Regions from separate parts of the Shewanella sp. SW32 genome, predicted to be linked through region 1. Evidence: riboswitches for the same ligand, from Rfam matches in the RefSeq annotation. Region 1 holds a riboswitch; the other holds the start of a gene.

Evidence for each region. Region 1 has a riboswitch for cyclic di-GMP ahead of gbpA (N-acetylglucosamine-binding protein GbpA). Riboswitches for the same ligand answer to the same signal wherever they lie in the genome.
Region 2: another riboswitch for cyclic di-GMP. It lies ahead of L5M28_RS21275 (glycosyl hydrolase family 18 protein); the one in region 1 lies ahead of gbpA (N-acetylglucosamine-binding protein GbpA).

What each region holds. Positions count from the first base shown of each region.
Region 1 covers NZ_JAKKSJ010000036.1:4,109-10,432, reverse strand. The annotation lists gene norV (anaerobic nitric oxide reductase flavorubredoxin) at 1-490, opposite strand, end outside; gene norR (nitric oxide reductase transcriptional regulator NorR) at 717-2,324, shown strand; gene L5M28_RS18805 (TMEM165/GDT1 family protein) at 2,375-2,929, opposite strand; cyclic di-GMP riboswitch class I at 3,340-3,439, shown strand; gene gbpA (N-acetylglucosamine-binding protein GbpA) at 3,563-5,008, shown strand; gene L5M28_RS18795 (aromatic amino acid transport family protein) at 5,571-6,324, shown strand, end outside.
Region 2 covers NZ_JAKKSJ010000050.1:7,536-13,859, reverse strand. The annotation lists gene L5M28_RS21285 (short-chain fatty acid transporter) at 1-741, opposite strand, end outside; gene L5M28_RS21280 (FKBP-type peptidyl-prolyl cis-trans isomerase) at 992-1,462, shown strand; gene L5M28_RS21275 (glycosyl hydrolase family 18 protein) at 1,595-4,201, opposite strand; cyclic di-GMP riboswitch class I at 4,315-4,403, opposite strand; gene L5M28_RS21270 (ROK family protein) at 4,754-5,539, opposite strand; gene L5M28_RS21265 (aminopeptidase P family protein) at 5,933-6,324, shown strand, end outside.

The sequences.
Region 1 (6,324 bases):
TGAATAAAACCGCATCTTCGGTGAGGTATGTCATCATGCTATCTGGCCAATGTAACATAGGTGCTTCGATAAATATCAGTTGCTTACCATTGCCTATCGCTAAACTATCCCCTGTCTTTACGGTAATGAAATTCCATTCTGGGTGGTGGTGATGTCCTACAATGGAGTCGACCGCATTTTCACTGCAGTAAATTGGAGTGTTAGGAATTTTGGCCATTAATGCAGTCAGGGCGCCTGAGTGGTCTTCCTCTGCATGGTTCATCACAATATAGTCTATGTCGGTTAAATTAATTTCAGCTTCAAGATTTTGTAAGAATTGCTGGCTAAAACGATGATCAACTGTATCAATTAACACGGTTTTTTCTTCACGGATAAGGTAGCTATTGTAGCTTGTGCCTTTAGTTATTTTGTACTCAGTACCATGAAAATCTTGCACTTCCCAATCGCGTTGACCCACCCAGTGGATATTGTTTTTTACATGAATAGTCATAAATACACCTGTGATAATTAATAATGAATGCGCTACGTAAATCTTGCTTATTTAGTTAAATATCTTATTGCACTCACTATGCCAACATTCTAAGGTGTTGATTTTTATTTATATTAACGTATTTCAACATTTAAAATTACTTGCTGGTGTCATAATGACAATTTGATATTGGTCAAATTGACATTACACTGTTGTCAATATGACTTTATTTGACTGTGGATGTGCTATGAGTACCCATGCTGATTTAACTCAGTTAGCCTTAGATTTAACAGTCGGCGTGTCGACGCAAGACAGATTTGAGCGTTTGTTGGCAGTGGTCAGGCGGCGTGTCAATTGTGATGCTGCGGCATTATTGGCATTTCGGGAGCAGCAATTTGTCCCCTTGGCGATAGATGGGCTCTTTGCCGAAGTGTTAGGACGGCGCTTTCAAATTAGTGAACATCCGAGATTAGAGGCTATCGCCCGTGCTGGCGATGTGGTTCGTTTCCCGGCCGACAGTGAACTTCCCGATCCGTATGATGGTTTAATTCCAAATCATAGTGCGAACTTACATGTACATGCTTGCATTGGTTTACCACTAATCGCGAACGATCGCTTAATTGGGGCGCTCACCATTGATGGTTTCAACCCTCATCAGTTTGATGGTTTTAGTGATAGCGAGTTGCGTGTGATCAGCGCACTGGCCGCAGCCAGTCTTAATACTGCGTTATTGATGCAACAGCTAGAATCCCAAGTTGTTGAAGTTTCCAATGGCACTGAGGTGCTCAATCGTCCTGCTAGTCAGCAGGAGATCATAGGGCAATCCACACAGATCCAATCGCTAAAGCAGCAGATAAGTGCCGTGGCAGGCACTGACTTATCGGTATTAATTACCGGCGAAACTGGCGTGGGTAAGGAGTTAGTGGCCGCGGCGATACATAATCAATCGACCAGAGCCGATAAATCACTTATCTATTTGAACTGCGCTGCATTGCCGGAGTCCGTCGCCGAAAGCGAGTTATTTGGGCATGTAAAAGGGGCATTTACGGGGGCAATCAGTCATAGGCAAGGCAAGTTTGAACTCGCTGACAAGGGGACCTTGTTTTTAGATGAAATCGGGGAGCTTCCCTTGGGGCTGCAAGCTAAGTTATTGAGGGTTTTACAATACGGTGAATTACAGCGAGTGGGCAGTGATAAGAGCCTAAAAGTTAATACTCGGATTATTGCCGCCACTAATCGAATTTTGCACCAAGAGGCAACGGAAGGGCGCTTTCGTTTCGATCTTTACCATAGGTTGAGCGTATTTCCTATCCACGTAGCACCATTAAGAGAGCGTGGGCAAGATATTGTTATGCTGACAGGTTTTTTTCTTGAACGTTGTAAAGCGAAGTTAGGACTCACCCATATCAATATCACACCCGCAGCGCAGCAGTTATTAGAGCAATACACATGGCCGGGTAATGTGCGTGAGCTAGAGCATGCGATACACAGGGCTGCGGTGTTGGCGAAAGCCGAGCTAAAAACGGCTTATATCAGCTTAAGTGATAAACATTTTCAGCTCGATTCTTTGATGAATCAAGCACACAGAACAGTCGACGAAGATAGGCCATCAGATGCCACAACGCCAGCCATTGAATTAGCATTTAGGTCTGAGTCGGCCTGTCGTGAGGGACAATCGCAAGATAATTCTAGTGTTATGCTGGGGCTTAAGGCTGCGACTGAGAGATATCAGCGTCAACTTATTCGTCAAGTTTTAGCCGCGAATCAACAAAATTGGGCTGCGTGTGCAAGAATATTGCAAATCGATACAGGTAATTTGCACCGACTTGCAAAACGGTTAGGTTTAAAAGAATAAAATATTGCGTGAAGAGATTTTATTCTGCAGCAAAACCCCAGCCTCGATTCTTAGAAGAACAGTGTTGCTACGCCTAAGAGTGCGAACAATACGGCGCAGCCACGGTGTATCCACAACATAGGCAATTTTTCGGCGCTGAAGTGGCCTGCGATCACTACGGGTACGTTAGCAAGCAGCATGCCTAAGGTTGTGCCAGCAACCACCATAGTTAATGAATCGTATTTTGCGGCTAATACCACAGTTGCGATTTGCGTTTTATCCCCCATTTCGGCGATAAAAAACAGGATAAAAGTGGCGAGAAAGGGGCCCATTTTATAGAAACGGCTCTCTTCTGCATCGACTTTATCGGGGATTAACACCCAAAGAGCGATTGCAAAGAAGGACGCAGCCACTAAATAACGTGCCAGATCTGGGCTTACCCAGTTAATCGCCCATTGGCCAATCCAAGCTGCGGCAAAATGGTTAAATAATGTCGACAGCAAAATACCTAGAATAATGGCGGTTTTATTTTTAAATCTTGCTGCGAGGATTAGTGCAAGTAATTGAGTTTTATCACCAATTTCGGCGATAGCAACCGTAAAGGTTGAGGCAAGTAGGGCTTCCAAGTGTGATCCTTTAGGGGTGGTTATGACATAAGCACAATAAACCGTCCACCCCTAGGTGCGGTCATTGTGCTCAGGTCTTGCTGGGCAAATCGATGATTTGCTGTGAACACCATGGCATGTTGCCAAGTATGTTGATGTTCACCCTAGATGACGATGGCTCGAAATCCAGTTAGCTACTCCCCCGAAGCGAGGTGGGCATTATACCTAGGTAAGATTTAGTTTCAAGCACGAGTTTATAACAGTAGGTGCTGATAAATGTTTGACGGGTGTCAGAAAAATACCGATCCACATTCTGTAACTTAATGAATATAAATGAATTATTTTTTGACAACGCTGTCTTTTGTTGCTAATTTAGCCAAGTCATTTCTACTTGGTTACATACTGTTAACTCGTAGTGACTCAATGATAACGACTGTATTTGGCAAACTAATTGAAAAGTTAGGACGCAAAGCTTCCGGTCTAAGGTTGTAAATGGATTTTTTAGTGAACTAAGATAGCGGAGTTGCCGCAGAATTCGATTTCTGTGAAAGATAAACGACTGCTGTTTAATGCTGTTGTTTGCCCAAATACCACTTTTATATCTAAGCCTATCATTATGTTTAGGATGATAGGCAATCAATGGAGTGCATTAAAGTGGCAAATCCTACTGTTTTTTCCCCTATTTCTAAATTGAGTTTATTGGCCGCGGCAGTAATGGCGACGAATGCGTTTGTGAGTATCTCTGCGCAGGCGCACGGTTATGTTGTGGCACCTGAATCGCGTTCATATGCCTGTAAAACAGGTAAAAATGCCAATTGTGGCGCGGTGCAATGGGAGCCGCAAAGTGTTGAGGGGCCATCGGGTTTTCCTGAATCAGGTCCTGCTGATGGCAAATTGGCGAGTGCTGGCAATGGTGCTTTTTCACCTTTGGATGAACAAAGTCCGAGCCGTTGGGCAAAGACGGATATTAAAGCGGGCTGGAATAAGTTCAGTTGGCAGTTCACAGCAAACCATGTCACCCGTAATTGGCGTTACTATTTAACTCGCCAAGATTGGAACCCAAACCAAGCTTTGAGCCGAGCGAGCTTTGACTTAGCACCCTTTTGCGTAGTTGATGGTGGTATGGAACAGCCGCCTAAGTTAGTGACCCATGACTGTTACGTGCCAGAAGGTCGCAGTGGTTATCAAGTGATCTTGGCCGTGTGGGAAGTGGGAGATACGACGAATAGTTTCTACAATGCTATCGATGTGAACTTGGGCTCGGGTCCTGTTGTGCCGAGTGAATGGCAAGATGTCGGGGATATCAATCCGTCACTCGATCTAAAAGCAGGCGATAAAGTGATGACCCGGGTGTTTGACGCCAATGGTGAGCAAGCGGCTAAGCAAACAGTCATTACCATTAGTGATGGGACTCAAGGTGATAAACAAAATTGGCCTTTCCTATTAGCGAGCGCGATTAATGCCCAGCAGTCCCAGTTAAAAGCGGGACAAAAAAATGCATCGGGTGTGATTGAGCCTGTGTATGGCAAAAACGACATTTTTACAGCGAAAAACTCAGGTATTGAGCGTGTCGAAGTAGGATTTGATTTAGCTCCTGCTCCGGGCAACAGCTTAGAAGTCACTTCACTTGCCGACGATTATCAAATTATCGATGGTGCGGCGAAGGTCAACTTTGATGTGACCAGTAACGCCGAGATGCTAGTGTCAGCGTATTTGTTTAGCCATGATGGCACAGCGTCAGGTTTTGTGAGCCAAACTGTTAACAATACCAGTGCTAGCTTAGTGTTAGACGTCGTTGAGCCTAAAGCTGGGCATTATCATTTGCAGGTAAAAGCTGAGCCTAAACAAGGTGATGTTATTCAGCAGAACTTTGATCTCTTCTTAAAGGATCAAGCTCCTGCACCAGAAGCTGATTTTGTATTCCCAGCAGGCGTGAAAGGTTACGTTGCAGGTACTACAGTGTTACAGCCTAAAAATGGCAAAGTGTATCAATGTAAGCCATTCCCTTATAGCGGCTATTGCGTGCAGTGGTCGGCTTCTGCCACAGGATTTGAGCCAGGTGTTGGCGCTTCTTGGGCTATGGCGTGGACTGAGCTGTAAATTAACTTTTTGAGCTAACCTAGCTTCAAAAAGGTGTGATTGGGCTTAAACATATTTGCTGTGTTTAAGCCCTTTTTGTCTGCATCGGATGGAAAAAGACCGGCTTTATTTTGATTCGAGCCTAATACAAGATTACAGGTATTCTCAACAAAGGTAGCGATTTTGTTGGCTTGTTTATTTTCGTTTATCACAGCGCTATTAAGTTGTTACCGTACCGTTTGCTACCCTTCTTTGTTCACAACTGGCTTGCCCACTGGGTTTGGCTCTGTTAATGTCCCAAACTATCTATTTAATCGATGCTTATATCGGTACATTAATTTGGGCTATCACAATTGAAAGTCATGCCATTTTTCAATAATCGATTTAGTTAGCCTCAATGGCTACTGGGTTGAAACATTCAAAAGCTATTGGGGCCAATTGATCTGCTAGGTCGAGATCTGATTGGATGCTTTAAGTGATGTGTCGCTTATTTCGATTTAAGACGCAAGGCTTTATCGGTTCAAATCTTACTCAAATAAAATAATAATTAATTATTGAACAGGACTATTGTGTGAATTCAAAAATGTTAGGCTCGATCGCCATCGTTGCCGGGACGGCCATTGGCGCAGGTATGTTAGCGTTACCTTTAGCCACTGCGGCTTTAGGTATTATCCCTGCTTTAGTGTTACTCGTCGTTATTTGGGGCGTGTCCGCCTATACCTCATTACTTATGCTCGAAATTAACTTACGCACTGGCGTGGGAGATAACGTGCATGCTATTACGGGTAAGTTACTGGGTAAAAAAGGTCAAATAATTCAAGGTGCTTCTTTCCTGAGTTTATTATTTGCTTTGACCGCGGCTTATCTCACCGGCGGCTCTTCGTTATTAGTGCTTAAAGCGAAGAACATGTTCGATATCGTGCTCGATAATCAAGTCGCAGTGTTGTTATTTACACTGGTGCTCGGTGGCTTTGCGGCGCTAGGTGTTGCTTGGGTCGATAAAGTTTCACGTTTCCTATTTTCGTTAATGATTCTATTGCTCGTGGTGGTGGTATTATTTTTATTGCCCGAAGTCAGTATTGCTAGCATGGCAACTGGCGCGATTGCCGAGTCTATGACCAGCAATTGGATGGCGGCAATTCCCGTGGTGTTTACTTCGTTTGGTTTCCACGTCTGTATCGCCACTTTAGTGCGTTATCTTGATGGCGATGCGGTATCACTGCGTAAGGTGTTGTTAATCGGCTCGACTATCCCACTTGCTTGTTATGTTCTGTGGTTATTGGTGACTTTAGGCACAGTAGGCGGATATGAGGTGAATAGTTTTGAAGGTTCACTAC
Region 2 (6,324 bases), on a different contig from region 1:
AGGACGGCTTTCAGGCTGACGCTCGCTCATATTTGCAGGGTTAAGCTCTAACGCCGAAGAATCAAGTTCGGCGTCTTTGTCATCAAGGGCGCTTGGGTCAACATAAACACTGTCCTTATCTTCAGGCAACATAAAGCGATTCACTAAGGGCATGACCACAAACAGAATTGCCACTAACAATAAATTATAACTCGCGAAAATGGTGTCACTGGTGGGGATGATACCGATTTGCGATTCAGAGAAATGCCCCACCGTCGCTATGGTTAATGGGATCGAACCCGCAAGCCCACCATGCCAAACCACAAAGCCGGAATAGGCGCTGGCGACCAGCAGCCGATAATCCACTTTTACTTTGCGAGCTAAGGCTTTGGCAAATAACGCGCCCACCACTAGCCCAAAACCCCAGTTAATCCAACTGGCGGCCAGTGACACCAAAGTCACTAAAATAATGGCTTGTGGTGCCGACTTAGCCAATCCAGCAATGGCATCGAGCAACTTTTTAATCGGCGGGGAGCTTGCCAACATAAATCCTGCCACCAGCACTAACAGCATCTGCATCGAAAAACTTAACAGCGTCCAAAAGCCATCACCCCAATAATTGATGACTTCCAGCGGGGTTTTATGTTCGGCAACCACAGCAGCAATTAATACGGCTAAGGTAAGTAAAAGCACGAAAATATAAGGATCGGGTAGATATCGGTCGACGAGTTTGACCAGAGGTTTTGCCGCTTTGTTTAACATAGACTTTCCTTGTTTATTATCTGAACTAAAACGTCAACACGCCCTAGTTCTTATTTGTTTTTATTGAATTTTTATTGAGTCTTAAGCCCACAGATTAAGCGATCTCTAAAGCAGGATAAAGTCTTGAGGGAGTTTTTAACGGTTTGAACTGGTAGCACCAGATATCCAGCTCAACGCACACGCGAGTGCCGATAGCATCTGATGCTAAAAAACTGATAATATGGCAAAAATTAACTAAGGTGCTCTTTATATGAAAATGTTACTTGCCGTTGTGGTGATTGCTGGGGTGATTTTTTACTTCTTTACCTCGATGAACGGCCAAAAAGCCGCCCAAGAAAATATCCGTTTAGGCAATGAGTTTTTAACACAAAACAAAACCAAAGAAGGTGTGATTACCACAGCTTCAGGTTTGCAATATCAAGTATTAACTCAGGGCGATGGCACAGTTCATCCTAAAGCCAGCGATACAGTGACAGTCCATTATCATGGCACTTTGATTGACGGTACTGTGTTTGACAGTTCGGTTGATCGCGGCGAACCCATCGCATTTCCACTTAATCGGGTGATTAAAGGTTGGACCGAGGGCGTACAGCTTATGGTTGTTGGCGATAAAATGCGGTTTTTTATTCCCAGTGAACTCGCCTACGGTAACCGTAGCACGGGCAAGATTGGTGGTGGTTCTGTGTTAATTTTTGATGTAGAACTGCTTAAGATTGATTAAATCAGTCTTCAATGAGTCTGTCTTAACGCATTCGGCTGTATTCATAAAAAAACCTAACGCTTAATAAAGAAAAAAGCCCTGAAACTTCGCAGGGCTTTATTTTTTAACCAATAATATCAAAATTTTGGATAATTACTGGCAGGTTGCCGCGCCAATATCAACCCATACTGCTGCAACACCCGGTACATCACCTTTAGTCCAGTAACTCGCCTTCCAAACACGACCGTTATAGCGAGTAGTTTGACCGCCGTTATACACCACACCCGCATCCCAACCGAGATCAACTTGGCTGAGTAGCTGCCATTGGTCTGCGGTGCGAGATGGCGTATTGCCCTGAGTCCAATACTTTGCTTTCCATACCAACTGACTATGACTCACAGTATTACCAGTGTTGTATACCACACTGGTTTGCCAAGCAGGGTAGTTACCGGCATTGGGATCGGTTGCATCGCATCCACCGCCGACCACTTTTGGCGTCACGGTCAGATTAGTCGATGCGCTCGCATCTAAGGCACCATCGGAAACCAGCACACTCAAACCATAGCGGGTCGCTTCGGTAACATTGGGGCCAGTAACCACTAACGTGGCACTATTTTGCCCGATTGCCGACACGCCTGCGGGCACAGTCCAAGCGTAGGTTAAGGCATCACCATCTGCATCGGAGGCACTCGCTACTATACTGACGGTTTTACCCGCTTCAACTGTCGTAGTCGGAGCCAGAGTCACTACAGGTGCTTGATTAGGCGTATCAGCCTTGTTGGTTACTGTCACTGAATCTGTGGCAGATAACCCTTCAGGATCGGTGACTTTAAGGCTAAAACCATAGGCGACATCGGTTTGGGTTGCTCCCAGTTGAATAGTCGCATTCGCCATATCCGCATTTGCGATGGCAATTGTTGGGCCAGACACTTGCGTCCAAAGATACGTCAGCGCGCTATTCTCAGGATCGCGCGAACCGCTACCATTGAGCGTCACATCGGCGGGACCGGTGACATTCACATCCGCGCCAGCATTGGCAATGGGCGCTTTATTCACTGGCGGAGTGGTGCCTTCACCATGACCTAAACCTTCGTGCATGGCATTCAGAATGTCACCATTATCGGCATCAAGCTCCCACGCAAAAAGCCCACCAAGTTGATTAGAAAGCACATATTGCCCCTTGGCTTTAACTGAACGAGCATCATCGAAAGTGATTAAATCGCCAGTAGATGCCTTGAACAAAGATGGCGCTTCAGCTGTTTCGTCGTAACTGTAAGTCCAACCGCTTCCCATGTAGTCATTCGCTATCTGACGATAATCTACCACACCAGCTTCCCAAGTACCTTTCACTTTGCCCGTTGCCGTCCCTGTAAAAGGATTATTACCACTGTAGCCATTCACACCTGTCCAGCCGCGGCCATACATAGCGGCACCGACCACAATTTTCCCTGGGGTCACACCTTGGCCTAACAGCGCATTAACGCCATTAGCTGTGGTGTAACGGGTATTGGGATCCCAACTCGCTTCATGCAGATTGGTTTGATGGCCGAGTTCAGTATTAGTCCAACCACCATTAAAGTCGTAACTCATCAAGAAGATGTAATCCATGTACTGCTGAGCAGCCTGATAATCGACTTTTTGAATTTTATCGTCACCTGCGCTAATAGCAGAGGTCAGCTCATAGGTACGACCCGTTTCGGCGCTTAGTTCATCAAGCATTGCCCGCAGTTCACGCATCAGAGTCACATAGGTTTCACCGTCATTGGCATTACCTAAATTTGGGTTAGCGCCATTCCCCCCTGGAAATTCCCAGTCGATATCTACGCCATCGAAGAATTTCCATGTCTGTAGAAACTCTTTCACCGAAGCGACAAAGATATCGCGCTTGGTTTTATCACCGAAGAAAAAGAAGGGATCCGAGAGGGTCCAACCACCGACCGAAGGTAAAATCTTCAAATCTGGATGTGCTTGCTTAAGTGCCATCAATTGACCGAAGTTACCTTTGTAAGGATCTGAATGCTCACTGACTCCCGCCTGCGGTATTTGAATCGCCGCCCAAGGATCGTGAATCGCAACTTTAAAATCACCACGACCACTACAGGCACGTTGCAACGCTTCGAAACTGCCTTCGATTTCTTTCAAGCTATCATTGATGCCATTACCACCACAAATTGGGGTAAAGCCATATAAAATATGGGTTAAGTTTTGCGCAGGTATCTTATCGACCGGAAATTTACGGCCGTATACGCCCCATTCGACAAAGTAACCTCCCACCACTTTGCCTGATTTATTCGCATAGGGACGGTTGTTTTCTTTTAGGGGAGCATTGAGTGGTACTAAATGGCTGCCGTCGGTATCAGCCACGAGGATTTGTTTAGCATCACTCGTCGTACAACCATCGCTGTTACACAGTTGTACTTGCATCTGATAACGGCCGCCCTTGTTCACCTTAAAGTTAGCGGTTCCCGACGCGCCAGATGGGCCTTCCCAAACTACACTGCCGTTGAGCAACACTTGGGCTCTATTGCCCACATCGCCACTCCAAAGGTTCCAACTGACGGAGACATCGGCGGCATCTTTCACCGTAACCAATTGATTATAAGCGGTAGCCGCTTGATTCACTTCAATAATAGCGAACTTAGTTTCGCCCCAACCTAAAGTCGGTTTACCGGGCGCCGCTGCAAAAACGCTGGCACTGATGGTAGATGCCAGCGCTGATGCCACTAGCAAGGCTGATGTTGAAATTTGAGTCTTGAACATGAGATATCCCTATTGAATTTTTATATGAATCAATAAGGCAAACAAAGCGTAGACAGGAAACAGCACTCTCTTAAAACCATGCAAAACAACTGACAACTGCACGAAGAAAAACCTGTGGTATCCCCGCTATCATAGGTACAGACGAACCCTTAGACCGGAGGCTTTGCGTCCCAGTTTTTCAACTGGTTTGCCTTTTACACACAATGACAACGTTGTCATTGCAAATATCAGCATAAGCGTAAGCGCAATAAAATTGCAACAAAATATTATCAACTGTGTTATTGGCTAAAATCGTAAATAGAAATAGACATCTGATAATAAAGGAATTATGCAAATTAAACTATCGCTAATATTTACTTTGGGTAATGAGGATTATCTGAATACTTTAAAAATAAAAAAACAGGACTCGATATGCCAAAGGCATCATAAGTCCTGCTTTATATTTCACAATTTACGTCGCTTATGCTGCTAAACCTCAATCACTAAACATTCATGGCGCAAACCATTGTCGAGCAACATGATGATCCTTATGCACGGGGTTATTTATGATCCTTATGCACGAGGATAGTCCCTTGCGAGCATCACTGATAAACCGCGGCAAACCAAGGTTTCCATATCATCGACACGATTGATTTTCATCTCAGCTAAGGGCGCGCTCAATGCCATTTGCTTTAAGCTTTCGAGGCAGCCTTTGTAGTAAGGAGCGCTATTCATCATACCGCCAGCAAGCCAAATTCGATTGGGATTAAATAAATTAACCGCCCACGCTAATCCCATGCCGAGATAACTGCCCGCGCGATATAAATCATCCTGAGTGGAGATTTTGCGGCTGCGCACTGAATCGCCACTGGCCAGTTGCTCTAAACTAAACTCACCAGATTCTGTCATCACGCGACAAGGCCCCAACTCCCCCGCCACGCCCGTCGCTCCCGTAAAGACTTGTCCATTAAAAGCAATAGACATACCGATCCCAGTGCCGCACATGACCAATAACTCACAGGCATATTTGGCATCACAAGTCGCTTGCATACCCGCATCGATATCGTTGCAGATAAACTTAAGCTCACCCTGGGTTTTGACTGTATCGAAGCTCAATCCATTGAGTCCGGGTAAAGATTTACAAGAAACCAAACGATTATTTTGTACCAGTCCAGGTACGGCAATCGCTAGTTGGTAATGCTGTAAATCATAATCACGTTCAAACGCCGCAATTTGATTATTTAACTCTTCAATTTTAAAACCTTCACCTGTGGGGATTTTATATTGTTCTGTATGCCCCGCGAGCTGAAGTTCGAACAGGGCTTTGGTACCGCCCACATCTATTGTTAGTATTTGCATCGCTTACTCCACTGATACATGTGCCCCACTCTGACCCCGAGTAGAGATGGCAAATGTTAGCATAGGGTCCAAATGTTAGCGATTGAATAAAACTTAAGTTGCTAATTTGTAAGGAACAAGTCCTAATTAAAACATGACCAACCTTTTATTTAATTCACTTTTCATGCTCAAAATCACATAAATAAATTAACAACAAACCCCATAACCTCAAGCGTCTTACCTGCACAAATTCACGATTGTATACAAAATCCTTTATTCGCTACCCTTGCATCTAGCGCGCTAGACTTGCGATAATCCGAGCCGGTTAAAACTCAAATCAACATAAACCTACTCATCCTTAGTCGATCTTCGCCTACCGACTCGCATAGCATGCCAGTCTCTATTGGAGCCCATATGTCACAATCAATCGCTAACCGTCTCGGTGCTATTCGTAACGAATTAACATCTGCTAATCTCGATGCTTTTATTATTCCCCGTGCCGACGAATATCTGGGCGAATATGTGCCAGCACATAACGAACGTTTGTACTGGGCAACCAACTTTACCGGTTCGGCGGGTATGGCTATCGTATTGAAAGATAAAGCCGCAATATTTACCGATGGCCGCTATACGGTTCAAGTTCGTTTGCAAGTCGATGCCACACTTTTCAGTTATGAAAGCCTAACCGATACACCACAAATTGAGTGGTTATGTGACACGCTACCAGCAGGGTCTCGCGTTGGTTTCGATGCGCGCTTACACACCTTAGCTTGGAATGAAAATGCCAAAGCAACCTTAAATAAATC